2 regions of the Janthinobacterium sp. NKUCC06_STL genome follow, and region 1 is predicted to be linked to the other one. Evidence: predicted binding sites of a transcription regulator. Region 1 holds the regulator's gene; the other holds the start of a gene.
What was found. The regulator LexA, encoded in region 1, represses DNA repair genes until DNA is damaged. The targets are predictions, from matches to a motif close to ACTGTATNNNNATACAGT.

Region 1 (15,057 bases):
CCGCCCGTTTGAAGTTGCTGGAAATCTATTCGGCCCGCAACGACGTGCGCGCGTTTGAAGACCAGGCCAGCGAGCTGTACAGCCTGACGCGGGGCCAGGGCGAAGAGTGGCCGCAGGCGGCCGCGCTGGGCCTGGCGCTCGATCCCACCAATCCCCTGTATGGCGATACGGAAGACGACGCCGTCGTCAGCCTGAGCAAGGGTGTTGGCGACGACTTGCATGGCCACAGCATGGACTTGCCTGACGACTTGTCGACTCCTGCGCCCGCACCGCTGGCCGACCTGGCGCCAGCCGAGCCGGTGTCCTCGGTGACGGCCCGCGATGCGCGCGATCCCCTCGATTTTGACCTCGACAGCCTCGATTTCGAGCCTGTTTCCACCAGCGACCCGATCGTCATGCCGGGGCCGGACAGCAAGCCCGTCTCCGCCGCGCACGATGCGCAGTATGACGCCAGCATGGATTTCGGCCTGGACCTGGAGCCGCCAGCCGGCCCCGTGAATGGCGTGGGCGCCGGCTTGACGCCGTTGCCTGATCCGTTGAAAGATGTCGATCTGGCCCATTTCGACCTCGACGAGCCGGTGGCGCCCGCTGCCGCGCCGGTCGCGTCGGCCGAGCCTTCCATCGACAGCCTGTTCGACGATGCGCAAACGCCCGCCACCTTGCCGGAAGCCATACCGCCGGCACAGGAGTTCGACCTGTCCGGCATCGACCTGGACCTCAACGATGGCAAGGCTGCCAGCGTGGGCGTGGACGACCCGCTGTCGGCCATCCACATGGAAATGGATACCAAGCTGGACCTGGCGATCGCTTACCAGGAAATCGGCGACAAGGAAGGCGCGCGCGAGCTGATCGATGAGGTCATCAAGGGCGGCAGCGAAGAGCAGGTCAAGAAAGCCAATACGATGCGCGCTTTGCTCAGCTAAGCTAAGCGTCGATACGACGTCCATGGCTGCGTTGCACGGTCTCGCCGTACTATTCGTACTGTCTTCGACCGTGCGCCTTGCCCTGAACGCCGTCTCGCTCGCTTAGGGGGATACGGCGCACCGGGGCTGCCGCGCCGGTATAATGCTTCGATGCAAAATATTACGACAGCAACGCCACTCAAGCGTATCGTCCTCGGCCTGCAGTACGACGGCACGGCCTGGCACGGATACCAGAAGCAGGAAGACGGGCAAACGGTGCAGGACCAGCTGGAAAACGCGCTGGAGCAGTTCGCCCGCGTGCGCCTGGCCACCACCTGCGCCGGCCGCACGGATACGGGCGTGCATGCGCTCGAGCAAGTCGTGCACTTCGATACGGACCTGAACCGCGACGTGCACTCGTGGGTGCGTGGCGTCAACGCCTTCCTGCCGAAATCCATCGCCGTGCGCTGGGCCAAGGAACTCGAAGGTGATCCGACGGTCAATGACTACTTCCACGCCCGTTTCAGCGCCCGCGCACGCACCTATCATTATGTGTTGTACAACAACGCTACCCGTTCGCCGCTGGTGGAAGGGCGTGCCGGCTTCTTTTTCCGGCCGCTGGACGTGGAACTGATGCGCCAAGCCGTGCAGCCGCTCTTGGGCTGGCACGATTTCACGGCCTTCCGCGCCGCGCAATGCCAGGCCAAGTCGCCTGTCAAGCTCATGCACGACATCCGCATCGAGCGGCGCGGCGATTGCGTGATTTTTACGATTACGGCCAATGCCTTCCTGCACCACATGGTGCGCAACCTGGTCGGTTCGCTCGTCTACATCGGTACGGGACGGGAAAAGCCGGAATGGTTGGGGCATCTGCTGGAAAGCAAAGACCGCCACGCTGCCGCGCCCACCTTCATGCCGGACGGCCTGTACCTGGCGCAGATCGATTACGATCCGAAATGGGCATTGCCGCAGGACAGCAGCAGCGCTTTGCCCTGGTTTTGATCTGCATCAAATCAAGTAAAGGATTGCCATGCCTCGCACACGCATCAAGATCTGCGGCCTGACCCGCGTTGAAGACATCCAGGCCGTCGTGGCGGCCGGCGCCGACGCCATCGGCTTCGTGTTCTATCCGAAAAGCCCCCGCTACGTGACGCCCGAACAGGCAGCTGCCCTGATCGCCGCCGTGCCGCCCTACGTGACGACGGTGGGCCTGTTCGTCAACGCCACGGTGGAAGACGTACGGGCAACGAAGGCCGTGGCGCCTTTGTCACTGCTGCAATTTCATGGCGACGAGACGCCGGAACACAGCGCCGCGCTCGCTGGCGCCGTGAATACGCCGTTTACGCAAGTGTTCCGCGTCAAACCCGACACCTCCTTTGAAGATTTGCTAGAATACGAACAGCGCTATCGCGCCGCCAGTCCCTTGTTCTCCAGCCTCTTGCTCGATACCTATGTGGATGCCTATGGTGGTGCAGGAAAGGTATTTGATTGGTCCCTCATTCCAAAAGAACTCGCGCCTCGGGTCGTTTTAAGTGGTGGCTTGAGCGTACAAAACGCGACTGACGCAGTGGTGCGCGTGCGCCCTTACGCCGTCGACATCAGCAGTGGTGTCGAAGCGTCCAAGGGCATCAAGGACGCATCCCGAGTCCGCGCGTTTATCGCCGCGCTGCAGGATGCCGATGCCATCATTGCCAGAGGAAACAACCATGAATGACCACACCACCGCGCCCGGCGCAGCCGCCGCATTGTTCCACGCCACCGATTACCCGTTTCCCGACCTGCGGGGCCACTTCGGCCCGTACGGCGGCTCCTTCGTTGCCGAAACGCTCACGCATGCGCTGGCCGAGCTGAAAGATGCCTACGCCCGCTACAGCGTCGATCCGGAGTTCCTCGAAGAATTCCGCTACGAGCTGAAACACTTCGTCGGCCGTCCATCGCCGATCTACCACGCCAAGCGCTGGTCCGAGCTGGCCGGCGGCGCGCAAATTTACTTTAAACGCGAAGACTTGAACCACACGGGCGCGCACAAGATCAATAACGTGATTGGCCAGGCTCTGCTTGCCAAGCGCATGGGCAAGCCGCGCATCATCGCCGAGACGGGCGCCGGACAGCATGGCGTGGCCACGGCCACCATCTGCGCCCGCTTCGGTCTTGAATGCGTGGTCTACATGGGCAGCGAAGACGTCAAGCGCCAGGCGCAGAACGTGTACCGCATGAAACTGCTGGGCGCCACCGTCGTGCCCGTTGAATCCGGTTCCAAGACCCTCAAGGATGCGCTGAACGAAGCCATGCGCGACTGGGTCACGAACATAGAAAACACTTTTTATATTATCGGCACCGTGGCCGGCCCCCATCCGTATCCGATGATGGTGCGCGACTTCCAGTCTGTGATCGGCGAGGAGTGCCTGGTGCAAATGCCTGAAATGACGGGCCGCCAGCCCGACTACGTGCTGGCCTGCATCGGTGGCGGCTCGAACGCCATGGGCATCTTTTACCCGTATATCGACCAGAAGGATGTAAAACTGATCGGCGTGGAAGCGGCCGGCGAAGGACTGGACACGGGCAAGCATTCTGCTTCGCTGACGGCCGGCTTCCCAGGTGTGCTGCACGGCAACCGTACCTATCTGCTGCAGGATGACAACGGCCAGATCATCGAGACGCACTCCGTCTCGGCCGGCCTCGACTATCCGGGCGTAGGTCCGGAACACGCGTGGCTGAAAGACTCGGGCCGCGCGCAATACGTGTCCATCACCGATGACGAGGCGCTGCAGGCTTTCCACGACTGCTGCCATATCGAAGGCATCATCCCGGCCCTGGAATCGTCGCACGCACTGGCTTACGCGGCCAAGCTGGCGGCCACCTTGCCGAAAGACCAGATCGTGCTGGCCAACCTGTCGGGCCGTGGCGACAAGGACATGCATACCGTGGCGGAGCGCATGGGATTGAATTTCAGTTAAATAACTGATAACCCCAGTATTGCGTAGGTCGGATTAGCGGGGCCGCCGAGGCGCGAGCGCGTAATCCGACATCTCTCACCGATAAAGAAAGCTATCCATGTCCCGTATCGCCACCACCTTCGCCAATTTAAAATCCAACAACAAGACCGGCCTGGTCACTTTCATCACCGCCGGCGACCCCGGCCCTGACGCCACCGTGCCGCTGATGCACGCGCTCGTCGAGGGCGGCGCCGATGTGCTGGAACTGGGCGTGCCGTTTTCCGACCCCATGGCCGAAGGCCCCGTCATCCAGCGCGCCTGCGAGCGGGCCTTGAAATTCAATGTCGGCATCCATGACGTGTTCGGCTATGTGCGCCAGTTCCGTGAAACGAACCAGACGACGCCCGTGGTGCTGATGGGCTATGCCAACCCGATCGAGCGCATCGGCAGTGCCGCCTTCATTGCAGCGGCGCAAGCGGCCGGTGCCGACGGCGCCATCGTCGTCGACTATCCGCCGGAAGAGTGCGAAGAATTCGCGGCCGCCATGCGCGAAGCGGGCCTCGACCTGATCTTCCTGCTGGCGCCCACCTCGACGGAAGAGCGCATCGCGCAAGTGGCCAAGGTTGGCGGCGGCTTCAGCTACTATGTGTCGCTGAAGGGCGTCACGGGTGCCGGCAACATTGATACGGAACAGGTGGCGGAGCGCCTCGCTGCCATCCGCCAGCATGTAAAATTGCCTATCGGCGTGGGCTTCGGCATTCGCGATGGCGCCACGGCCAAGGCTGTTGCCAAGGTGGCCGATGCCGTCGTGATCGGCAGCCGCATCATTCAGGAGATAGAAAATGCCCCGGAAGGCGGCGCCGTCGACGCCGTGCGCAGCTTTACGGCAGGCATCCGCGCCGCACTGGATGCCTGAGCAAGCTTGTTGTTTACACAAGCTCGGGTGGCGGCAAAGTTCGACAGCCCGGCGATAAACGGCTACACTTCGGCCACTGATTTGCCTGTTATTGTGCAATAGATAAAATTTTTGGTGGCGCCCTGCGGGGCGTCGCCGTTTACCGTCTGCCGGGGGCGTCCACCGACGCTACCCCTACAAGGGCCCAAGGAGAAAATATGAGTTGGTTGGAAAAACTGCTGCCACCGCGCATCCAGCGTTCGGACGCCGCCGCGCGCAAGACCATGCCGGAAGGCCTGTGGGTCAAGTGCCCGTCGTGCGAAGCCGTGCTGTACCGTACGGACCTGGAATCGAATCTGCACGTGTGCCCGAAATGCGACCACCACATGCGCATCCGCGCGCGTGAACGCCTCGACAGTCTGCTCGACGCGGGCGGCCGCTATGAAATCGGCCAGGAAATCCTGCCCGTCGATACCTTGAAATTCAAGGACAGCAAGAAATACCCGGACCGCCTGAAATCCGCCATGGAAGCGACGGGCGAGACGGATGCGATGGTCGTCATGGGCGGCGCCATCATGAGCTTGCCGGTGGTCGTGGCGTGCTTCGAATTCGAATTCATGGGCGGCTCCATGGGCTCCGTCGTGGGCGAGCGCTTCGTGCGCGGCGCGCAAATCGCGCTGGAACAGAAAGTGCCGTTCATTTGCATCACCGCCACCGGTGGCGCGCGCATGCAGGAAGGCTTGCTGTCGCTGATGCAGATGGCCAAGACCACGGCCATGCTGACCAAGCTGTCGGAAAAGAAATTGCCATTCATCAGCGTGCTGACCGACCCGACCATGGGCGGCGTGTCCGCCTCGTTCGCTTTCATGGGCGACGTCGTCATTGCAGAGCCGAAAGCACTGATCGGCTTTGCCGGCCCGCGCGTGATTGAAAACACCGTGCGCGAAAAACTGCCGGAAGGCTTCCAGCGCGCCGAGTTCCTCGTCACCAAGGGCGCCGTCGACATGATCGTCGACCGCCGCAAGATGCGCGAAGAAATCGCCCGCTTGCTGGCCTTGTTGCAAAACCAGGCTGTGGAAGTACTGGCGTAATTTGATTTACCCCAAAACCTGAACTGCCGGGGTCGGACCCTCAGGGTCCGACCCCAGTCTTCGGTTCGGGTCTCATGTCTTTCCCGCCTCGCGCACTCTTTTCAAGAAGTCTCCCATGCACAACCTCCCCACCACCTTGCCGGACTGGCTCGCCATGCTGGAAACCCGCCATTCAGAAACCCAGATCAACATGGGCCTGGACCGCGTGCGAGCCGTCAAGGCGCGCATGCAACTGGCTTTTACCTGCCCCGTGATCATGGTGGCGGGCACGAATGGCAAGGGGTCCACCTGCGCCATGCTGGAATCCGTGCTGTTGCGTGCCGGCTACAAAGTGGGGCTGTACATCAAGCCGCACTTTCTCGACTTTAACGAGCGCGCGCGCGTGCTGGGCGAGATGGCCAGCGACGAGCAGATCGTCGCCAGCTTCCATGCCGTCGAAGCCGTGCGCGGCGATACGCCGCTGACGTATTTCGAATTCACCACCCTGGCGATTTTGCATTTGCTGTCGCAGGCGAAGCTGGACGTGGCCATCCTGGAAGTAGGCCTGGGCGGGCGCCTGGATGCCGTCAACGTGATCGACGCCGACGTGGCCATCGTCACCAGCGTCGATATCGACCACACGGATTACCTGGGCGACACGCGCGAAGCGATCGGCTTTGAAAAGGCGGGCATTTTCCGTCCGGGCAAGGCGGCCATCTGCAGCGACCCCGTGCCGCCGCAGTCGCTGATCGACCATGCCGAGGCCATCGGCGCCGACCTGTGGCTGATGGGCCGCGATTTCAATTATTCGGGCGACAAGCAGCAGTGGAACTACGGCGGACGCGAGCAGCGCCGCAATTCGCTCGCGTATCCAAGCTTGCGCGGCGCCAACCAGATCCTCAATGCGACGGCCGTGCTGGCCGCCCTGGAAGTGCTGAAGCTGAAACTGCCCGTGGGTGCGCAGGAAGTGCGCACGGGCTTGGTGACGGTGGAACTGCCGGGCCGCTTCCAGGTCTTGCCTGGCCGACCCAGCGTGATCCTCGACGTGGCGCACAACCCCCACGCGGCCTCGGCGCTGAACCAGAACCTGGGCAATATGGGTTTCCACCCGTACACCTATGCCGTGTTCGGCTCCATGCTGGACAAGGATATCGATGGCGTATTGGCTGCGATGAGCGAACATGTCGACCACTGGTGCCTGACGGGCCTGCCTTCGCCGCGCGCGGCCACGGCTTCCGAGCTGGCCGCCAAGGTGCAGATCATGCTCGAAGATAAGCCTGACAGCAGCGAACATACTGTGTCTATTTTCGATGATCCGGCACAAGCTTTTGCAAATGCAATGAGCCGGGCCGGTGAGAATGATAGAATTGTGGTCTTTGGTTCTTTCCTCACCGTTGCCGGCGTGATGAAGGCCCGAAAATCCTCACTTCACTGAAACGCACTCGACTGAAAATCACGCATGGGCTTGTTCTCGAAACTGTTTAAAAACAAGCAAGAATCCTCTGGCGAAGACAGCGGCTTTTATGTCCCTGGCGAAGCACAGTCGCCGACCCGCAAGCGCGCAGCCAACACCTCCGGTGGCGGTGGATCGCGCCGTGGCGGCAAGGAAGCGCCGGATCCGGTCTTGCCTGAAAAAAAGCGCGCACGCCGCCGCCTGGTCGGGGCCATTGCCCTGGCCTTGGGCGTGGCTGTCGGCTTGCCGATGCTGCTCGATTCCGAGCCGAAGGCGCCGTTCAACGATATCGCCATCGACATTCCGTCGAAGGAAAAGGCTGTTGCGCCTGCGCCTGCACCGGCGCCCGTCCCGGCCGTCCCGGCGCAAGCTGCAGCGAATGGCCTGGACCAGTCCGAGGAAATCGTCGATACGCCGCTGCCGCCTGCGGCCAAGCCGACGCCCACACCGGCACCCGTGCTGGCCGCCGCCCAGCCTGCACCGGTCAAGCCAACTTATGTGGAACCGAAACCCGAGCCCAAGCCTGAGCCCAAGCCGGTCAAGGTGGAGCCAAAGCACGAAAGCAAGCCGGAGCCGAAACACGAATCCAAGTCCGAGTCCAAGCCAGAGCCCAAGCATGAAGTAAAACCGGAAGCCAAGCCCGAACCGAAGCCTGCCAAGCCGGCGCAATCGGCCGACGATGCTGCGCGCGCGCTGGCGATTCTGGAAGGCAAGCCGCAAGAGAAAGCACAAGACAAGGCGCAAGACAAGGCGCACGACGCCGGCAGCGGCAAGTTCGTGGTGCAGGTGGCGGCCCTGGCGACGCAGGACAAGGTTGACGAATTGCAGGACAAGCTGCGTGAAGCGGGTATCAAGTCGTACACGCAGAAAGTCTCCAGCCCGGCGGGCGAGCGCATCCGCGTGCGCGTGGGCCCGTTCGGCAGCCGCGAAGACGCCGAAAAGACCCGTGCCAAGCTGCAAAAGCTGGGCCTGGGCGGCAGTCTGGTGCCGGCGTGATGTTGCAAGGCTGAGCGCGCGTGACGATCTTCGATTACCTGGTGCTGTTCGTGCTGGTGACGTCCGTGCTGATCAGCATGATGCGTGGCCTGGTCAAGGAAATACTGTCATTGGTCAGCTGGGTCGTGGCGTTCGTCATTGCCAACGCCTATGGCGCCACCCTGGCGAAATTCCTGCCGGAAGCCGTGCCGGGCGAGGCCATCCGTTTGTTGCTGGCTTTCGTGGTGCTGTTCATCGGCGTGCGCATTTTGATGGGATTGCTGTCCATGACGGTCGACGCGCTCGTCAAGGTGACGGGCCTGAGCCTGGCCGACCGCACCCTGGGCACCCTGTTCGGCGTGGCGCGGGGCCTTGTGATCGTGCTGACCGCCGTCATCTTGTGTGGCATGACGTCCATACCGCAGCAGCCATTCTGGAAAAACGCGCAGCTCAGCCCGCTCGCGGAGCAGGGCGCGCGCGCCATCAAGCCTTATCTGCCTGCCGCTTACGCGCAGCATGTGAAATTTTGAATTTTTTTAAAATCAGTAGCACAGTTTAGGAGCACACCATGTGTGGCATCGTCGGCGTCGTTTCCCATCAACCTGTCAATCAATTGCTCTATGATGCATTGTTGCTCCTGCAACATCGCGGTCAGGACGCGGCAGGGATTGCGACCAATCACAGCAGTATGTTTTCCATGCACAAGGCCAACGGCCTCGTGCGTGACGTCTTCCGTACGCGCAACATGCGTTCGCTGCAAGGCACGACGGGCATCGGCCATTGCCGCTACCCGACGGCCGGTTCGTCGAGCGAAGAGGAAGCACAACCGTTCTATGTGAATGCGCCGTTCGGCATCACCCTGGCGCACAATGGCAACCTGACCAACTGGGAACAGTTGAAGCTGGAAATGTTCAAGAACGACCGCCGCCACATCAATACCGATTCCGACTCGGAAGTGCTGCTCAACGTGCTGGCGCATGAAATCCAGGAAGCGACGACGGGCCTGAACCTGGACCCGGAAGCCATCTTCAAGGCCGTTACCGTGCTGAACCGCCGCGTCAAGGGCGGTTACGCCGCCGTGGCGCAAATCGCCGGCGTGGGCTTGCTGGCCTTCCGCGATCCGCACGGCATCCGTCCGCTGTGCCTGGGCATCAATGAAACGGAGCAAGGTCCCGAATACTTGATCGCTTCCGAATCCGTGGCCCTGGAAGGCATGGGCTTCCGCTTCGTGCGCGATATCGGTCCCGGCGAAGCCGTGTTCATCGATGCCGACAAGAAATTGCACAGCGCCCAGTGCGCCGACAACGCCAGCCTGAACCCGTGCGTGTTCGAATTCGTCTACCTGGCCCGTCCCGACTCCGTCATCGACGGCGCCTCCGTGTACGCCACGCGCCTGAAAATGGGTGAATACCTGGCCGAAAAGATCCGTGCCGAGTTGCCAGGCGTGCATATCGACGTGGTCATGCCGATTCCCGATTCCTCGCGTCCGGCCGCCATCCAGCTGGCCATGGCGCTGAACATCGAGTACCGCGAAGGCTTCATCAAGAATCGCTACATCGGCCGCACCTTCATCATGCCGGGCCAGGCGGCGCGCAAGAAATCCGTGCGCCAGAAGCTCAACGCGATCCCGTCCGAGTTCAAGGACAAAGTCGTGCTGCTGGTCGACGATTCCATCGTGCGCGGCACCACCAGCCGTGAAATCGTGCAGATGGCGCGTGAAGCGGGCGCGACGAAAGTCATCTTCGCCTCGGCCGCGCCACCGGTGATCTACCCGAACGTGTACGGCATCGACATGCCGACGCGCGACGAACTGATCGCCTACGGCCGCACGACGGAAGAAGTGTGCCGCGAAATCACGGCCGACTACCTGGTCTACCAGGATATCGGCGCGCTGAAGCAGGCGATCGCTGACGTCAATCCGGCGCTCACCAACTTCGAGGCTTCGTGCTTCGATGGCGTCTACGTGACGGGCGACGTGTCGCAGGAATACCTGGACCGCCTGGAATATGCGCGCCACCATCCGAAGGCGGCAGCGCCCGAAGATACGCCACGTTCCCAGCTGAACCTGAACCTGGCGACGACAGAAGCATAAGTACCTGCCCGGCCGATGCCGGGCTTTTTTTCGGGGTCAGACCCGTCGGGGGAATGCGCGCCAGTGGTGCGCATTCCGATCCCGGAGGGACTGACCCCAGCATTTGCCTTGGGGTTACGCGGCAAATCGAATATTCGGAATTCTCACCATGACCACCAAAAAAACCTACGGCTTTACCACCACCATCCTGCATAACGACCGCCGCAAGGGTATCGAGCACGGCTCCCTGCACAAGCCCGTGCACACTTCCGTTGCTTTCGGTTACGCCGATGCGCGCCAGCTCGCTTCCGTGTTCCAGGGCAAGGAGCCGGGTTTCCGCTACGGCCGCCAGGGCAACCCGACCGTTTCCGCGCTGGAAGACAAGGTCAACAAGATGGAAGACGGCGTGGCGACCTTGTGCTTCGCCACCGGCATGGGCGCCATCGGCGCCGTGGTGCAATCCTTGCTGCGCGCCGGCGACCATGTCGTGTCGTCGGCCTTTTTGTTTGGCAACACCAACAGCCTGTGGCAAACGGTGACGGGGCAGGGTATCGCTGTGGCGTTTGTCGACGCCACCGATGTCGCCAATGTCGCGGCCGCCATCACGCCGGCCACGCGCATCGTCTTTGTGGAAACCATCGCCAATCCGCGCACGCAGATCGCCGACCTGAAAAAAATCGGTGACTTGTGCCGCGAGAAGGGCATTTTGTACATCGTCGACAACACTATGACGACGCCTTACCTGTTCCGCCCGAAAGCCGTGGGCGCGGGACTGGTGGTTAATGCCTTGACGAAATCGATTGGCGGCCACGGCAATGCCTTGGGCGGCAGCTTGACGGACACGGGCGTGTTCGACTGGACGCAGTATCCGAACATCTTCGAGAACTACAAGAAGGCGGCGCCGGCCCAGTGGGGTATCGCGCAAATCCGCGCCAAGGCCTTGCGCGACTTCGGCGCTTCGCTGGGACCGGAAGTGGCGCACCATATCGCCGTCGGCGCGGAAACCATGGCCTTGCGCATGGACCGCACTTGCTCGAACGCCCTGGCGCTGGCCACCATGCTTGCCGCCGACCCACGCGTGGCGGCCGTGCATTACCCGGGCTTGCCATCGCACCCGCAGCACGCGTTGGCGACGGACTTGTTCCGCAGCTATGGTTCGCTGTTCAGCTTTGAGCTGAAGGATGGCATCGACTGCTTCGATTTCCTCAATCGTTTGAATTTGGCTATTCCAGCGAGCAACCTCGGCGACACGCGCACCCTCGTCATTCCCGTCGCCCACACGATTTTCTATGAGATGGGTGCCGAGCGCCGCGCCAGCATGGGCATCGCCGAATCGCTGATCCGCGTGTCAGTCGGTATCGAGGATGAAGCAGACTTATTGGAAGATTTCAGCAACGCGCTGGATGCATAAGCAGCCGCGTATGTAAAAAGGGCCGCGACAGTGATGCTGTCGCGGCCCTTTTTTTTTGCACATAAAGTTTAATGCCAGCTGCGCATCAGTCCGACCGCCAAGCCTTCCAGTGCAAACTCGTCTTCCGGCGACACGGTGATCACCTTGAAGTCCGGGTTTTCCGGCAGCAGTTCGATGACGGAGCCCGTTTTCTTGTAGCGCTTGACGGTGACTTCGTCGCCGATGCGGGCGACGACGATCTGGCCGTTCTTGGCGCTGTCGACCTTTTTCACGGCCAATAAATCGCCATCCATGATGCCGGCGTCGCGCATGGACCAGCCGCGCACCTTCAGCAGGAAGTCGGGCTTGGCCGAGAACAGGGCCGGGTCGACGTTGTAGCTCGCTTCCAGGTTTTCCTGCGCCAGGATGGGCGAGCCTGCCGCCACCCGGCCGATCAGGGGCAGCGACATCAGCAGCGCTGCCGGCACTTTCGATGGCGCCGCTTCGGCGGCCGCGCCGATCAGGCGGATGCCGCGCGAGGTGCCGGGCGAAATCTCGATCGCCCCCTTGCGGGCCAGGGCCTGCAAATGCTCTTCGGCCGCGTTGGCCGATTTGAAACCCAGTTCATTGGCGATTTCGGCACGGGTGGGAGGAAAGCCCGTGTTTTCAATCGCGTCCTTGATCAGGTTCAGGATTTGTTCTTGTCGTGCTGTCAGCTTGATCATGAGCGGTGGGTGCATACTAAAATGCTGTCTATATGAACAGTCTGTATTTTTGTACAGTATCGTCCACTATGCAAGGGGATTTCCGTGTTTTCGGCGAATTTCGCAAGAAATAGTCGGCCATGGGCGGAAAGCACGCTGGCGCACGGTCTTTTCGGACGCTGATGGAAGGAATGATTGAAACGTTTGCAAAAGGCGGTTATAATCTTCGGCTGACCTTCCCACACCCGTCTTGACGCCGGGGTGGGCGATTATCAATCCGACCTGAAGGAGTTTGCATGCGTCATTATGAAATAGTCTTTATCGTCCATCCGGACCAAAGCGAGCAAGTGCCCGCGATGATCGAACGCTACAAAGCCAGCGTAACCACCCGCGGCGGTTCGGTTCACCGCGTGGAAGATTGGGGCCGCCGTCAAATGGCTTACTCGATCCAAAAGCTGCCTAAAGCACACTACATCTGCCTGAACATCGAATGCGACAACGAGACCCTGGTCGAGTTGGAAACAGCATTCAAATTCAATGATGCCGTGTTGCGTCACCTGACCGTTAAAATGAAGAAAGCTGAAACAGCTCCTTCGCCGATGATGAAATCGGTACAACGCGAAGACGCGGCCAAAAGCCACCGCACCGAAGCACCAGCAGCCGCTCCAGCCGCAGCAGCAGCTTAATTCTTGACCAGGATCGTGCGCTGAACCAGCTACAAGTCACCGCCATCATTGCCGAGCGCGAAATATTGCGCTATACCCCGGCAGGGCTGCCGATTGTGAATGCAGTATTGCAACACAGTTCGCAGCAGATGGAAGCAGGGATTGCCCGTTTGACCGAGTTTGATGTTGCCGCGCTAGCCGCTGGCGAAATCTCAGGCCGGTTCAGCCAGGCAAGCTTGGGCGGGGTGTATCAGTTCACGGGTTTCCTGGCCAGGAAGAGCCGCAACAGCAAGAGTTTGGTGTTTCACATCATTGATTTTAGTGCAGTCAATTCTGACTAGCGCATTTTAGATACAGGAGCCTGACATGGCATTCGGTAAAAAGTTCGACAAAAATAAGCTCAAGCTTAAAGAAAAACGCAAACAGCAAAACCCGTTGTTCAAACGCAAGAAGTTCTGCCGCTTCACCGCAGCTCACGTTGAGCAAGTCGACTACAAAGACGTCGACACGCTGAAAGACTTCGTCCAAGAAAACGGCAAGATCATGCCAGCACGCCTGACCGGTACCAAAGCGCACTACCAGCGCCAAGTTGACACCGCAATCAAGCGCGCTCGCTTCCTCGCGCTGCTGCCATACACCGATCTGCACCACGCTTAATCGGTCAGATATTCCTGGAGAAGAACTATGCAAATCATTCTGTTAGAAAAAGTTGTTAACGTCGGTAACCTCGGCGAAGTCGTCAAAGTCAAAGACGGTTACGCACGTAACTTCCTGATCCCGCAACGCCTGGCACGTCGTGCTACGGCAACCGCTGTGGCTGAATTCGAAGTCAAGCGCGCCGAACTGGAAAAAGCTGCTGCCGCCAAACTGGCCGCATCGCAAGCCCAGGGCGAAAAACTGAGCGGTCTGACCGTTCAAGTTGCTCAAAAAGCTGGTGTTGATGGCCGTCTGTTCGGTTCCGTCACCAACTTCGACATCGCTGAAGCGCTGACCAAGCAAGGTTTTGCTGTTGAAAAAGCACAAATCCGCATGCCTACCGGCCCGCTGAAGATCGTTGGCGAGCACAACGTTTCGGTTGCTCTGCACACCGACGTGGTCGTGGAAGTTGTTATCGCTGTCGTTCCAGACGCGAACGCGTAATTGTCTGCGGGCCTGGCCCGCAAGCATTGCCGCACTATGAAAAGCCGGGTTCGCCCGGCTTTTTTGTGGCCTTTTTTTCGCTCAATTTCAGCCCTTTATTTTTGCCAGCACGCCGAAGCGGGTATAATTCGCGCCATGAACGCCCCCTCTGATCCGCAACTGGATTCCCTCCGTATTCCGCCGCATTCGATCGAAGCAGAACAATCCGTTATCGGTGGTCTGCTGCGCGACAATGCCGCATATGACCGCATCGCCGACTTCATGCATGCGGAGGATTTCTATCGCTATGACCATCGCATCATCTTCGAGCAAATCGTCAAGATGGTTAACGCTTCCAAGCCAGCCGATGTCATTACTGTTTTTGAAACCCTGACCCAGCTCGGCAAGGCCGATGATGTGGGCGGACTCGCTTACCTGAACGCCATGGCGCAAAACACGCCATCGGCCGCGAACATCCGGCGCTACGCCGAGATCGTGCGCGACCGCGGCGTGCTGCGCAAACTCATCACCGTCGCCGACGATATCTCCGGCACGGCCTTCAGCCCGCAAGGCAAGGAAGTCAAGCAGATGCTTGACGAGGCCGAATCGAAGATTTTCGCCATCGCGGAAGAAGGCGCGCGCGGCGCCCAGGGCTGGACCGCCATCCAGCCCCTGCTGACGCAGGTGGTCGAGCGCATCGATGAGCTGTACAGCCGCGACAACCAGAGTGAAATCACGGGCGTGCCCACCGGTTTCATCGACCTCGACCGCATGACCTCCGGTCTGCAGCCGGGCGATCTGGTGATCGTGGCGGGCCGTCCATCGATGGGCAAGACGGCGTTTTCCGTCAATATCGGCGAAAACGTGGCCATCGACA
Region 2 (15,057 bases), 1.0 Mb from region 1:
AAATCGTACACTAGCCAGGCGCCGCCGGACAGGCACAGCGCGATGATGGCCTTGGACAGCGGCAAGTGAAATTGCTCCTGTCCTGCCAGCGCAAAGCCGGTATGGATCAGGAAGGTGGCCACGCCCAGGGCCGCGCAGCAGCTCGCATAAAAAGGTGCCCGCGCGGTGGACAGCAACACGTGCTTGTAGCCCACCAGCACCACGGCAATCGCCGCCAGGTTAAACACCAGAAAACCCTGCACGCCGCCAGGCAGATGGAACATTTCCCACTCTTTCCAGTAGGCAGCGTCGATTTGATGCAGGATGAGGAACAACATGGTCCAGAAGTAGCTGCGCTGCATAGGATTCACATTCGTCAATATTGAAGCAATTGTAAAGCCTGCACCGCGTGACGGCGCGTGCACCTGGCATTTTTCAATGCCAATATGAATTTCATTGATATAAATGCTTTTTCATCAAGAAATCATGCATACTGCGAGTCGTCCATATCCAGATGAGCATCGCATGACAAGCAAGCACCCCGCCGCGGAAACCAAGCTCCAGGACTTCGACTTCGAGGCCATGAATCTGCAGGTGGGTGGCCGCATCCAGTTCATCACGCACCGCACCATCAAGCCCATCCAGCATTTCTCGACCCTGATCGGCTATGTGAAAGATGAGTACCTGATCGTCAAGATTCCCATGGAAAACGGCGCTTCCATCGTGCTCAACGAGGGTGACAAGCTGACCATCCGCGTGTTTTCCGGCGTCACCGTCTGCTCGTTTTCCTGCAGCGTGCTGCGCATCTTTGGCCGCCCGCTCAATTATGTCCACCTGAGCTTTCCCGACGCCATCCAGGGCACCAGCCTGCGCACGGCCATGCGCGTGAAGGTGGACATTCCGGCGCAGCTGAGCTACCGCGACGTGGCGGCCGTGCCCGTGTTCATCGTCAACCTCAGCGTCTCGGGCGCGCTGATCGAAGCGCCCGGCATGCTCACGCCGGACGACGAAGGCGTGGCCCTGAGCTTTACCCTGCTGGTGCAGCCGAACAAGCATCAGATGCGCGTCAATACGCGCGCCCGCATCCAGAACGTCAGCGTGGGCAAGCCGTCGAATGGCCACGCCGCCGAGGTGGCGGAAATCTATACGTATGGCGTGCAATTCATCGACCTGGAGCCGACCCACTACACCCTGCTGCAAAACCTCACCTATGAAGCGCTGATCGCGGACCGGCAAAAAATCGTCTGATACCGGGCTGACAAGCGTCACCTACAGCGTCGGCGTCACGTCGGGAATATTGTTTTTGGTAATCGCCTCCTTCGCCGCCGGATTCGTCACGGTGGTGCTATTGAACCAGGTCAGGCTGCTCGTGCCCGGCTTCATGGTCATCGTCACGGTTTGTCCACCGATACCCGTGCCCAGGTCGGCCGCCAGGGTCAGCACGATATTGCCCTTGTCCACCGTGGCGCTGGCCACTTCGCGCGTGGCACTGAACACGGGAATCGCACTTGGTGCGCTCTCCGTGGGCGTGCTGCAGGCGGCCGCCTCACCGCCGTTTTCCTGCACGCACAGGGCCACGGCCGTTTTCAACGGGGCAGCGGCCGCCAGCACGTTGCTAACCTTGGCCCGCATCGTGTAGTCGCCATACTGGGGAATGGCCACGGCCGCCAGGATGCCGGCGATGGCCACCACGATCATCAGTTCTATCAGGGTAAATCCGCTTTGCGCGCGCATCGTATCCTCCCATGGTGCATTGCTCACGCCAGGTACGTTGCAAGCGCCATGCCAGCGGCGCGCCCGGGCAGCGGCGGCACGCATGGAAAGAAAAGCGACACATTTGGGCAGGTTCGGACCAGCATCGTCCGCCCAGGCCGGGAATCGGCCTGTCTTGCGGACAAAAAAAAGGAGCCGAAGCTCCTTTTTTGTACTGCGGTAACCAGGCTGAAATTACAGCATGGCTTTCAGCAGACGCGCCATTTCCGACGGGTTTTTGGTCACGGTGATGCCGCAAGCTTCCATGATTTCCAGCTTGGCTTGTGCCGTATCGGCACCGCCCGAGATCAGCGCGCCGGCGTGGCCCATGCGCTTGCCTGGAGGAGCCGTCACGCCAGCGATGAAGCCGACGACCGGTTTTTTCATGTTGTCTTTGATCCAATAAGCCGCGTTGGCTTCGTCTGGACCACCGATTTCGCCGATCATGATGACCGCGTCGGTATCTGGATCATCATTGAACATCTTCATGATGTCGATGTGCTTCAGACCGTTGATCGGGTCGCCACCAATGCCGACTGCCGACGATTGGCCCAGGCCCAGTGCGGTCAGCTGACCCACTGCTTCATAGGTCAGGGTACCCGAACGCGACACCACGCCGATACGGCCCTTCTTGTGGATGTGACCTGGCATGATGCCGATCTTGATTTCGTCTGGCGTGATCAGGCCTGGGCAGTTAGGGCCCAGCAGCAAGGTTTTGCTGTTGGCTTTGGCCATGCGGTCTTTCAGAGCCATCATGTCACGCACAGGAATGCCTTCGGTGATGCAAATGGCCAGATCCATTTCAGCTTCGACAGCTTCCCAGATCGCCGCTGCCGCGCCTGCTGGCGGTACGTAGATCACGGAAACGTTGGCGCCGGTTTCTTTTTTCGCTTCGGTAACGTTAGCGAAAATTGGAATGCCTTCGAAATCTTCGCCGGCTTTCTTCGGGTTCACGCCTGCCACGAAGGCAGCTTTGCCGTTCGCGTAGTCGCGGCAACCGCGGGTGTGGAACTGGCCGGTCTTGCCGGTGATCCCTTGGGTAACGACTTTGGTATCTTTATTGATCAGAATGGACATGTTGATTCCTTAATTAAGCTTGACCGGCAGCAGCGGCAACGACGCTCTTGGCTGCATCTTCCATGGTGTCGGCTGCGATGATAGGCAGACCGGAATCGGCCAGCATCTTTTTGCCCAGGTCTTCGTTGGTGCCCTTCATGCGCACCACCAGTGGCACGTTCAGCGAGACGGCTTTCACTGCGGCGATAACGCCTTCAGCGATCACGTCGCAACGCATGATGCCGCCGAAAATGTTCACCAGGATGGCTTTCAGGCCTGGGTTTTTCAGCATGATCTTGAACGCTTCGGTGACTTTTTCCGCCGTGGCGCCGCCGCCGACGTCGAGGAAGTTGGCTGGCTCGCCGCCGAACAGTTTAATCGTGTCCATGGTGGCCATGGCCAGGCCGGCGCCGTTCACCAGGCAACCGATGTTGCCGTCGAGCGAAATGTAGGCCAGGTCGAATTTCGACGCTTCGATTTCAGCTGGATCTTCTTCGTCCAGATCGCGCAGGGCGACGATTTCCGGATGACGGAACAGGGCGTTCGGGTCAAAGTTGAACTTGGCGTCCAGAGCGATGACTTTGCCGCTGCCGGTAACGATCAGCGGGTTGATCTCGGCCAGCGAGCAGTCGGTTTCCCAGTACGCTTTGTACAGGCCTTGCAGGTTGACGCGCGCGTCGGCGATGGAGCCGGCAGGCACGCCGATTTTGGCGGCGATGTCGTCTGCCTGGGCATCGGTCAGGCCGGTGCCTGGATCGATGGTGACGTGGTGGATCTTCTCAGGGTGGCTCTCGGCCACTTCTTCGATGTCCATGCCGCCTTCGGACGACGCCATCAGGACGATTTTCTGGGTAACGCGGTCGGTGACCAGCGAAACGTACAGTTCTTGTTTGATGTCGGCGCCTTCTTCCACCAGCAGGCGGTTGACTTTCTGGCCTTCGGCGCTGGTCTGATGCGTGATCAGCTGCATGCCCATGATCTGGTCAGCGTATTCCTTGACTTGCTCGATCGATTTTGCCACTTTCACGCCGCCGCCCTTGCCGCGGCCACCTGCGTGGATCTGTGCCTTGACGACCCACACCGGGCCGCCCAGGGTTTCCGCAGCCTTGACTGCCTCTTCGACGGACATGCACGGGATACCGCGTGGTACCGTCACTCCGTGCTGCCGGAGGATTTCTTTGGCTTGATACTCATGGATTTTCATGCTGGCTTCCCTTCTGATACTGATGTGTAAAAATACGGTTAGTGGTGCAAAAAAAACAGGAAAGCGCCGGGGTCACGGCTTGGCTACCCAGCGCGGGTAATACTGTGCCACCGCCCCGCCATCGGTGCGCAGGGCGTGGCATTTGTCGAGTTGAAACGGCTTTTCATGCGATAAGTCAGCATTCGCACCGTCGCGGGTCGACCAGACATCGCCGGCAAATGCCTGAACCGTCGCAGTCGGCAAGACTTGCGCCAGTTCGGTCAAATGGGTACAGCCAGCGATTCCCGCCAGGCGCTGTTTCAAGTCGCGGCGGAAATTCTTCAATAAATTCAGACCGATCAAGGCCCGGTAAGCGGGGCCGATGGTATCGCAAAAACCGGGATAGGGCACGGCATCGGAGGCAGCTTCGGCCTCGACAATGGTCAGTTCGCGATCGACGGTAATGCGTAAATGGAGGTCATGCAGAGGGGCGCCGGCGGGACGGGGGCCGGAGGCCAGGGTCGCATCATAGCTTTTGATATCGGTGATACGGGCGTCAATATCCCACAGGCCGTCGTCGCGCACATACGCTTGGACGTCGATAACGCGGGAGTGCCGTAGGGCGCGCCGGGATACGGGAGTTGACAGGGGCATAAGACCGATGCCGCTTGCGCGGCCATAATTAGTAAGCAGCCATGTGCATAAAGCACGCCGTTCGCAGCTTCTACGAACAGCAACCGCACCTGCGGCGCCGCAAAAACCCTAAAAGTGTAGCACACAGGGCGCTAGTTGCGCCGCAACATAATTATTTATTGGTCTGGCCGTCCGCCGCAAATTATCAATGAAAATCGCAAAATAAATAACAAACATTCACAATACGAATAAGCAGGAAGCAGGTAGACAGGCACCGGCAAGCTGGCCGACGCCACGCCTCAGTCTGTCACGCCCAATGCGCGCAAAACAGGCAAGGTGTGCGCAGAAAAATACTGCGCGTGCACCAGCAACTGGGCCAGGTTTTCCTCTTCCGTCAGCAAGGGCTGCCCATCCCTTGTCAACAGTTGCTCCAGGCGCAGCATCACGGGCCAGGTCGCGCTTACCCAGTCTTGGGGCGTTAGACAACCTTGCAGTTTCGCCCACAGGAAGAGCTGTTGTAAATGCGATACAATCACGCCGCTGCCCGTCAGGGGACTGGCAAGGACAAGCAAATCGGTTCTTGCCAGCGCCTGTTCCAGCAGGTGCGCATTCAGGCGTGCCGTCTGCGGCCGCGCCACGGCGATATCGGCCTCGTCCTGAACAGCCAGCACACTGCCTTTGCTGACCAGCACCAGCATGATCTGCAGCAAGGCGGCCAGCTTGGCGTCGCTGCCCGACAGTTGCTGCTCCAGCTCGCCTATCGTGTACACGCGATGGTCGGCCATGGCATCGAGCACGGGCGCATATACGCGCTCATCCATATCGGCGTCGCCCAGCACGCCATGCACGCTCAACACCACTTCGTCGCGCGGCACGGCCAGCATCACGCGCACGGCCCGCAAGGCGCTGGCCTGGGCGAATGGCGTCAGCCTGCGCGCGCCCTTGACCCAGTAATCCTTGCGGAACTGCTCGTTGACGAGGAAAGCGCGCGTCGTCTCGCGGAAGGTGGGATCGGGTATCTCGGCCAGGAATTGCTGGTGCTCGGCCGTCAGGTTCAGCATGTCGACCAGAGCGATATAGTTGGCGGATGCGGCAAACTCGAGCTTGGCCTCACTCAGCATGGCCGCGACGCTGGAAAAGGCCATCGGTTGCCAGTCGGCATTGAAATACTCATGGGCAAGATACTGCCCATCCATCGTCTTGAGCTTGTCGAAGCGCTCCGCCAGGAGCGGATTGGCCGCCAGATAGCGCGGTTGCACGGCGATCATCCTGTCGACGAAATCGATGGCGCCAGCGACTCTGGCCAGCACGCTCTGGCCCGGAGCACTCATGACGCGGCTATGTTCGGCCATCAGGTCGCGCATCGGCATCATGGCGGCCCAGCCTGGCTGCGTGTTGTAACTGATGAAGACGACACCGCCGACTTTCAGCTTGCGCCGCAGGAAGTCGACGATCAGCGCGCGATTGTCCGCCGAGACCCAGCTCCAGATCCCGTGCAGGCAGATAAAGTCGAAATCGGGCAAGTCGTCGCGTCGGCAAAACTGCGCGAACGATTCGTCCGTGAACTGCGCGCCGGCGCCGGCCGCGCTGGCCAGCTCCTGCGCAAAGGCGGCCTGGGAAGGATTGAAATCATTGCCATGCCAGCGCGTGGCGGACGCCGCCGCATGGATGTTGGCGCTGATACCCTGGCCAAAGCCCAGCTCGCAAGCCGTGCCGCTGGCCGGCAAGGCAAGGCCGGCGGCCAGCAGGGGCAGCCGCAAGCGCAAGGGATTCAATTCTTCGTAATAGCCATAGGTATAAGCGATTTCGGCCATATAGCCGGCATTCCAGTTGCTCATCTTGCATCCTGTCACGATCAGTGGGGCCGCGCGCATCGCACAGCGTTCGAGCGCCAGCATACCTGATCGCGCGGCGTCGCCATACAGGAAACAGACGGCGTTTGAATGCGCAGTTCATGGGGGCACGGCGGGGTCGCCATGGCCAACCTTATTCCTCGTCGGGGTCCAGCCCCTTCAAGGCCACCTGCACGGCGCGCTGCGAAAAGCCGCGCTGCATCAAAAAACGCATCTGCTTGTTGCGCTGCTCGGCATCCTGCGCCACTTCACCAAATTTGCGGCGCCACACTTCGCAGGCGCGCGCGGTCTCGCCTTCGGCCAGGCCCGCCTTGAGTTCCTGCAGCGCCTCGCCGGCTATGCCATGGCTTTGCAATTCCGCCATGATGCGGCTATTGCCGAAGCGGGCCGAGCGGCGGTGGATCAGCGACTCGGAAAAGCGCTCCTGCGACAGCCAGTTGGCTTGTTCCAGGCTGTCGAGCAAGGCTTCCACGTCATCGCCCTCCTGCGCATGGCGCTGCAGCTTGCGCCGCAATTCCATGCGGCTGTGTTCACGCATCGACAAAAAGCGGAGCGCCCTGCCCTTCAGGCTCAGTTGTACTGCGGCCATACACCCACCTTGTCTTTCATTCCACGATCACATCACCCAAACACAATCGCCGCCCGGCGCAACAGCGCGGGACGGCGATCATGGTCACACCTTGCGGCAAGCCATGCGTAGCTCGGATCAGGCCCCTTGGGCCGTCATCCGACAACATTGTTGACGTCTGTGGTGTTGTCGGATTACGCGCGGCTTTGCCGCGCTCATCCGACCTACTCTGGCTTGGCTTCCGCAGCCTTGGCAGCCTTGTCGGCGGCTTTATCGGCTTTTTCCGGCTTTTCAACAGCCAGCGGCGGCAGTTCGCGCACACCCAGCGAAGCGCGGACCTTGTTTTCGATTTCGCGGGCCAGCGCCGGACGCTCTTGCAGGAAGGCGCGGGCGTTGTCCTTGCCCTGGCCGATGCGTTCGCCGTTGTAGCTGTACCACGAACCGGATTTTTCCACGATCTTGGCATCCGAACCCAGGTCCAGGATTTCGCCTTCGCGCGAGGTGCCGGCGCCGTACAGGATGTCGAAGTGCGCTTCCTTGAACGGTGGCGCGATCTTGTTCTTGACGACCTTGACCTTGGTTTCGTTACCGATCACTTCATCGCCGGACTTGATCGAGCCAGTGCGGCGGATATCGAGGCGCACGGAGGCGTAGAATTTCAGCGCATTGCCGCCGGTGGTCGTTTCCGGGCTGCCGAACATCACGCCGATCTTCATGCGGATCTGGTTGATGAAGATGACCAGGGTATTCGTGCGGTTGATGGAACCGGTCAGCTTGCGCAGGGCTTGCGACATCAGACGCGCTTGCAGGCCTGGCAGGGAATCGCCCATGTCGCCTTCGATCTCGGCGCGTGGCGTCAGCGCGGCCACGGAGTCGATGACGACGAGGTCGACGCTGCCCGAACGCACGAGGGCGTCGCAGATTTCCAGCGCCTGTTCGCCCGTGTCCGGTTGCGAGATCAGCAATTCATGCAGGTTCACGCCCAGCTTTTGCGCGTAACCGACGTCGAGCGCGTGCTCGGCATCGATAAAGGCGCAGGTGCCGCCCAGTTTTTGCATTTCAGCAATGGTTTGCAGGGTCAGCGTGGTTTTACCCGACGATTCCGGACCATAGATCTCCACCACGCGGCCGCGCGGCAAGCCGCCCACGCCCAGCGCGATATCGAGGCCGAGCGAACCGGTCGACACGACTTGCACTTCTTCGATCACTGCGCTGGCATCCATGCGCATGACCGAACCTTTGCCAAACTGCTTCTCGATCTGCGCCAGTGCAGCGGCGAGCGCCTTGGCTTTTTCCGATGCGGGTACTACAGCTTTTTTATCGTCCATATGTTCTTTCAGCCGTTCTACAGTTGCGGATTCACGTGACGCATCTACGTGAACCGTGCAGCCTGCGATAGCGCCAGTGGGTTAAATTCTTTACACAGACAGTACTGTATAAAAAAACAGTGATCAATGCAAGCGGAACGTGGATTTGTTTTGAAACAGATCAATACAAGCCTGGTTTCTCACAAAAACTCGCCACCTTGCGGAAAATGAAACACAATACAAACTTCTACCGCCGCAAGCATAGGAAGTGCACCATGCGTATTTTACTTGCCGAAGATGACAGCGTGCTGGCCGATGGCCTGACCCGCTCGCTGCGCCAGTCCGGTTATGCGATCGACTACGTCAAGACGGGCCAGGAGGCCGATACGGCCCTGTCCACCCAGGAATTCGACCTGCTGATCCTCGACCTGGGCCTGCCCAAGATGTCCGGCCTGGAAGTGCTGCGCCGCCTGCGCGCGCGCGCCTCGCTGTTGCCCGTGCTGATCCTGACGGCCGCCGATTCCATCGAACAACGCGTGAATGGCCTCGACCTCGGTGCCGATGATTATATGGCCAAGCCGTTCGCCCTGTCGGAACTGGAGGCAAGAGTGCGCGCCCTGACTCGCCGCGGCGCTGGCGGCGGCGCCACCATCATCAAGCACGGCCCCCTCAGCTACGACCAGGTGGGGCGCAGCGCCTACATCAACGACCAGATGCTCGACCTGTCGGCGCGCGAACTGGGCTTGCTGGAAATATTGCTGGGCCGCACCGGCCGCCTCGTCTCGAAAGAACAGCTGGTCGACCACCTGTGCGAATGGGGCGAAGAAGTGTCGAACAACGCCATCGAAGTGTATGTGCACCGCCTGCGCAAGAAAATCGAGGTGGGCGGCGTGCGCATCGCCACCGTGCGCGGCCTCGGCTATTGCCTGGAAAAATACTCGGAAGCGGCGCGCCTGAACGCCGAAGCAGGCGAGTCGGCCAGCCCGGCCAGCGGACCCGCCAGCAAGTGAAGGCGCGCGAGGCGCCAGCAGACGAGCCGGACGACGACGACTGGTTCGAGCCGCCCACCACGGAACAAGACGACACCATCGAGCATTCGCTGTTCGGCGAAATCCTCGACTGGATGCTGGCGCCCCTGCTGCTGCTGTGGCCGATGAGCATCGCCATCACCTATCTGGTGGCCAAGGGCATCGCCAATCAGCCGTTCGACCATGCGCTGGAAGACAGCGTGACCGTGCTCACGCAACAGGTCAAGCAGGCTGACGGCGCCATGCTGCGCCGCGTGCCGGACAAGAACGAAAAGAGCAGCAATAATAATGGCCGCGACTTCCTGCGCGGCGACGATATCGACACCCTGTATTATCTGGTGGTGGGGCCGCGCGGCGAATACCTCGACGGTGACCGCGATTTGCCGCCGCCGCAGGACCCCGACAAATACCGCAGCGGCATGGTGCTGTTTCGCAACGACACCATCCACGGCACGCCCGTGCGCGTGGCGTTCAGCTATCTCGACATTCCTTCCAGCAACGACGATGAGCCCAGCCGCGCACTGGTGCAAGTGGCCGAAACCTTGGAAAAGCGCGCCCAGCTGGCCAATGAAATCATCAAGGGCGTGATTTTGCCGCAGTTCATCATCCTGCCCGTGATCCTGGCCCTGGTCTGGTTTGCCCTGGCGCGCGGCCTGTCGCCGCTGGCGCAATTGCAGGAGCGCATACGCGCCCGGCCACCCGACGATTTATCGCCCATCGAATCGGGCCAGGTGCCCGAGGAAATCACGCCGCTGGTCGGCTCGCTCAACGAAATGCTGGCGCGGCTGTCGCTGTCGATCGACATGCAGAAACGCTTCATCGCCGATGCCGCGCACCAGATGAAGACGCCGCTGGCCGGCATGCGCATGCAGTCCGAGCTGGCGCTGCGCCAGACCGACCACGACGAAATCCACCGCTCGCTGCTGCAACTGGCGAAAAGCTCGGAAGCGGCCACGCGCCTGGTCAACCAACTGCTGGCCCTGGCGCGCGCGGAAAACCAGCCGCAGGCGGGCACGGCTTTCGAGCCGATCGAACTGAGCGAACTGGCGCGCGGCGTGGTGCAGGACTGGGTGCAAGCCTCGTTTGCCCAGCATATCGACCTGGGCTTCGAGCAGCCCGCGTATTCGATCATGATTTCCGGCAATGCCATGATGCTGCGCGAGCTGCTGAGCAACCTGATCGACAATGCCCTGCGCTATACGCCGGCCGGTGGCAGCGTCACGGTGCGCGTGCGCAGCACCCTGGAGCTGGCCATCCTGGAAGTGGAAGATACTGGCCCCGGCATTGCGCCGGCCGAACGGGCCCACGTGTTCGAACGCTTTTACCGCATTCTCGGCAGCAATGTCGACGGTAGCGGCCTGGGCCTGGCCATCGTGCGCGAAATTGCCCAGCAGCATGGCGCCGAAGTCGATATTTTTAACAATCCGCGCGCGCAGTCGCCGAAGCTGCCGGGCACCCTGTTGCGCCTGAGCATCGCCCTGCTGTTGCCGGACGCGCCAGAAGAGGATGACATCACGTATGGATAAGCCAAGCCCAAGCGCTCCCCCGGCGCGGCCGGCGCGCACGCCCAGCCCCGAGCTGCAGGCGCGCCGCGATGTGCACTGGCGCAAGACACGGCGCCTGACGGCCATCCTGCTGCTGGTCTGGCTGCTGACGGGCTTCCTGACCGTGTTTTATGCACGCGAACTGTTGCATTTAAATCTGTTCGGCTGGCCGCTGCCCTTTTATATGGCGGCCCAGGGCGCCTCGCTGGTCTACCTGGCCATCATCGCCTTGTATGCCTGGCGCATGCGGCGCCTGGACCGGGCTTTTCATGCCGAGGAGCAAACATGAGCGCCCAGCGCAGCTTCTTTGCGCGCCTGTGCCGCTACTACCTGCTGTTTACGGCCGGCTTCGCCGCCTTCCTGCTGGCTTTGTCCGTGCTGGAGCAGGAAGGCATGCCGCGCGCGTGGATCGGCTACCTGTTCATGCTCGTCACCATCACCCTGTACGCCACCATCGGCGTCATCAGCCGCACCTCGAACGTCACCGAATACTATGTGGCGGGGCGCCGGGTGCCGGCCATGTTCAACGGCATGGCCACGGCCGCCGACTGGATTTCGGCGGCCAGCTTCATCAGCCTGGCCGGCGGCCTGTACCTGAACGGTTTCGACGGCCTGGCCTTCATCATGGGCTGGACGGGCGGCTATTGCCTGGTGGCGCTATTGATCGCGCCCTACCTGCGCAAGTTCAGCCAGTACACGATTCCCGATTTCCTCGCCGCACGCTACGGCAGCGGCACCGACAAACGGGGTGCCAGCGTGCGCGTGGTAGCCGTGGCCGCCACCATCATCGTGTCGTTTACCTATGTGGTGGCGCAGATCTACGCCGTCGGCCTGATCGCCTCGCGCTTCACGGGCGTGGATTTTTCCGTCGGCATCTTCCTGGGCCTGGCCAGCATCCTCGTGTGCTCCTTTCTGGGCGGCATGCGCGCCATCACGTGGACGCAGGTGGCGCAGTACATCATCATCCTCGTCGCCTTTCTGATTCCCGCCATATGGCTGTCGGTCAAGCATGCGGACAATCCCGTGCCGCAGATCGCCTACGGCAAGGTGTTGCCGCAACTGAGCGCGCGCGAACACGTGCTGGAAACGGATCCGAAAGAAAACGAAGTGCGCGCCATCTTCCACCAGCGCGCCATCAGCTACCAGGCACGCATCGACGACTTGCCCGCTTCCTGGGAACAAGGCCATCTGACGGCCCAGCGCCAGCTCGATAGTTTGCGCCAGCGCAATGCCTCGCTGTTCGACATCCGCAACGCGGAACGCTATCTGATTGCCTATCCGAAAAGTCCGGATGAGGCACGCGTGCTGTGGCAGGCCGCGCAGGCGCAGAACCAGAAACGCGCCGAGCCCATCATTCCGCACGCGCAGCCGTTTCCCGCCGCCGACCGGGAGCAATCCGACATCAAGCGCAACAATTTCCTGGCCCTCGTATTCTGCATGATGCTGGGCACGGCCGCCCTGCCGCATATCCTCATGCGATCGTACACCACGCCCTCCGTGCACGAGACGCGCGTCTCCGTCTTCTGGACCCTGTTCTTCATCTTGTTGATCTACCTCACGATTCCCGCGCTGGCTGTGCTGGTCAAATACGACATTTACTCGGCGCTGGTGGGCACGCAATACGCGAACCTGCCCACCTGGGTGTCGTATTGGGCCAATGTGGACAAGCTCAGTCCCCTGATCAGCATCGTCGACGTCAACCGCGACGGCATCGTGCAACTGGCGGAAATTTCCATCGACGCCGACGTGCTGGTGCTGGCCACGCCCGAGATCGCCGGCCTGCCCTACGTGATTTCCGGCCTGGTGGCGGCCGGCGGCCTGGCTGCCGCCCTGTCGACGGCCGATGGCTTGCTGCTGGCCATCTCCAACGCCCTGTCGCACGACGTGTATTACAAGGTGGTCGACCCGACCGCCTCGACGCAAAAGCGCGTGACGATTTCAAAATTGCTGCTGCTGGCCGTGGCCTTCATCGCCGCCTATGCGGCCTCGCAAAAGCCGGCGGACATCTTGTCGCTGGTGGGCGTGGCCTTTTCCCTGGCCGCCTCGACCCTGTTCCCGCCGCTGGTGCTGGGCGTGTTCTGGCAACGCGCCAACTACCAGGGCGCGCTGGCCGGCATGCTGACGGGCTTTGGCGTGTGCCTGTATTACATGCTGCACACAAGCACCATGCTGGGAGGTAATGCCAGTGGTCAATGGATGCATATCGCGCCCATCTCCGCCGGCATCTTCGGCGTGCCGGCCGGCCTAGCCGCAGCCATCCTCGTCAGCTGGCTGACACCGGCGCCGGGACGCCGCAGCACGGGGCTGGTCGAGCATATTAGGGCGCCGGAATAAAAGCGCATCAAGACCTGGGGTAAAAAGACAGCGCCGCGGCAAAAAAGGAGTAGGCTGGAGGGCCGTTCCATTTACGAGGAAATCCCATGCCGTCTGGAAAAATTCTTGTTGCCCAGGGAGGCGGCCCGACCGCCGTCATCAACCAGTCGCTGGTGGGCGTGGTGCTCGAATCGCGGCGCTTTCAGCATGTCACGCGCGTGTATGGCGCGCTGCATGGCGTGCGCGGCATCGTCAATGAAGAATTCGTCGATCTGACGCAGGAAACCAGCCACAACCTGGAACTGGTGGCCGCCACGCCGTCCTCGGCCCTCGGTTCCACGCGCGACAAGCCCGACATTGCCTACTGCCAGCAAATCTTCGAAGTGCTGCGCGCGCACGAGATCGAACATTTCTTTTATATCGGCGGCAATGACTCGTCCGACACGGTGCGCATCGTCAGCGAGGAAGCGCACAAGGCCGGCTATCCGCTGCGCTGCATCCACATCCCGAAGACCATCGACAACGACCTGGTGGGCAGCGACCACACGCCCGGCTTTCCCTCGGCCGCGCGTTTCGTCGCACAAGCGTTCGCCGGCGCCAACCTCGACAACGCGGCCTTGCCCGGCGTGTACGTGGGCGTGGTGATGGGCCGCCACGCGGGCTTCTTGACGGCCGCCTCGGCGCTGGGCAAGAAGTTCCCCGACGATGGCCCGCACCTGCTCTACCTGCCCGAGCGAGTCTTCGTGCTCGACAACTTCCTTGCCGACGTGAAGGCGACCTATGAAAAATATGGCCGCTGCGTGATCGCCGTGTCGGAAGGCATCCACGACGCTTCGGGCGAACCGATCGCCAGCCTGCTGGCCAAACAGGTGGGCAATGAGGTCGAACGCGATGCGCACGGCAATGTGCAATTGTCCGGCACGGGCGCGCTGGCCGACCTGCTGTGCGACGAAATCAAGGCCAGGCTCGGCATCAAGCGCGTGCGCGGCGATACCTTCGGCTATCTGCAGCGCTCCTTCATCGGCTGCGTCTCTGATGTCGATCAACGCGAAGCGCGCGAAGTGGGCGAGAAGGCGGTGCAGTTCGCCATGTGGGGCGACCGTGACGGCTCTGTTGCCATCAAGCGTACGGGCTTTTATTCCGTCGATTATGAATTGCTGCCGCTCACCGAGGTCGCGGGCAAGACCCGCACCATGGAAGACGAATTCATCAGCGCCAGCGGCACGGACGTCACCGATGCTTTCAGGTTATATCTGCGCCCGCTGCTGGGTTCGGGCATGCCCGATGCCTTCCGTCTGCGCGCCGCAAAAGTAGCGAAGGTCTTGAAACCTTAGCTGTTTTCCGCTAGCAATAGCGGCCGCAGCTTGACGGCCGCTTCTTTTAACTGCGGCACGTGTTGCAGCAGTTGCTCCACGGACTTGCGCGCCACAGGCGCGTGGCAGGCCACGGCCGCCACGATGCGCCCGTCGGCCGCGCAAATGGGCACGGCGACGGCCACCATGCCGTGCACGAATTCCTCGTCATCAATGCCGATGCCCAGGCGGGCGATGCGCACGATCTCGCGCTCCAGCAGCGCGGGATCCGTGATGCTTTTCGGCGTGCGCTCTTCCAGGCCCAGCATGGCCAGCAATTCGCGCCGCTCCAGCAGGGTCATGTGCGCCAGAAATAATTTTCCGCTGGCCGTGCAATGCATGGGCGCGCGCGAACCCAGCACCAGGTGCAGGCGCAGCGGTTCCTGCGTTTCCACGCGGTCCACGTAGACGATCGCATTGCCCTCGGGAATGGCCAGGTTGCACGTCTCGCCCGTGACCGCCACCAGGCTGCCCAGGATGCTGCGGCTC

Region 2: a site for LexA is predicted at 8,456-8,473, ahead of recA (recombinase RecA). Genes of this name have one in related genera too.

What each region holds. Positions count from the first base shown of each region.
Region 1 covers NZ_JAHKQY010000001.1:770,471-785,527, reverse strand. Annotated here, with positions in the region: gene KO539_RS03550 (FimV/HubP family polar landmark protein) at 1-923, shown strand, start outside; gene truA (tRNA pseudouridine(38-40) synthase TruA) at 1,074-1,904, shown strand; gene KO539_RS03540 (phosphoribosylanthranilate isomerase) at 1,933-2,616, shown strand; gene trpB (tryptophan synthase subunit beta) at 2,609-3,859, shown strand; gene trpA (tryptophan synthase subunit alpha) at 3,957-4,754, shown strand; gene accD (acetyl-CoA carboxylase, carboxyltransferase subunit beta) at 4,952-5,824, shown strand; gene folC (bifunctional tetrahydrofolate synthase/dihydrofolate synthase) at 5,940-7,238, shown strand; gene KO539_RS03515 (SPOR domain-containing protein) at 7,263-8,252, shown strand; gene KO539_RS03510 (CvpA family protein) at 8,273-8,761, shown strand; gene purF (amidophosphoribosyltransferase) at 8,800-10,323, shown strand; gene KO539_RS03500 (cystathionine gamma-synthase family protein) at 10,472-11,713, shown strand; gene lexA (transcriptional repressor LexA) at 11,782-12,417, opposite strand; gene rpsF (30S ribosomal protein S6) at 12,693-13,082, shown strand; gene priB (primosomal replication protein N) at 13,103-13,402, shown strand; gene rpsR (30S ribosomal protein S18) at 13,428-13,718, shown strand; gene rplI (50S ribosomal protein L9) at 13,746-14,201, shown strand; gene KO539_RS03470 (replicative DNA helicase) at 14,337-15,057, shown strand, end outside.
Region 2 covers NZ_JAHKQY010000001.1:1,767,055-1,782,111, forward strand. Annotated here, with positions in the region: gene KO539_RS08025 (DUF6713 family protein) at 1-341, opposite strand, end outside; gene KO539_RS08030 (flagellar brake protein) at 505-1,227, shown strand; gene KO539_RS08035 (pilin) at 1,249-1,713, opposite strand; gene sucD (succinate--CoA ligase subunit alpha) at 1,927-2,808, opposite strand; gene sucC (ADP-forming succinate--CoA ligase subunit beta) at 2,822-3,991, opposite strand; gene KO539_RS08050 (DUF2889 domain-containing protein) at 4,064-4,624, opposite strand; gene KO539_RS08055 (class I SAM-dependent methyltransferase) at 4,903-6,441, opposite strand; gene recX (recombination regulator RecX) at 6,590-7,045, opposite strand; gene recA (recombinase RecA) at 7,249-8,352, opposite strand; gene KO539_RS08070 (response regulator transcription factor) at 8,607-9,341, shown strand; gene KO539_RS08075 (sensor histidine kinase N-terminal domain-containing protein) at 9,338-10,885, shown strand; gene KO539_RS08080 (DUF4212 domain-containing protein) at 10,878-11,192, shown strand; gene KO539_RS08085 (sodium:solute symporter family protein) at 11,189-13,237, shown strand; gene KO539_RS08090 (6-phosphofructokinase) at 13,324-14,550, shown strand; gene KO539_RS08095 (IclR family transcriptional regulator) at 14,547-15,057, opposite strand, start outside.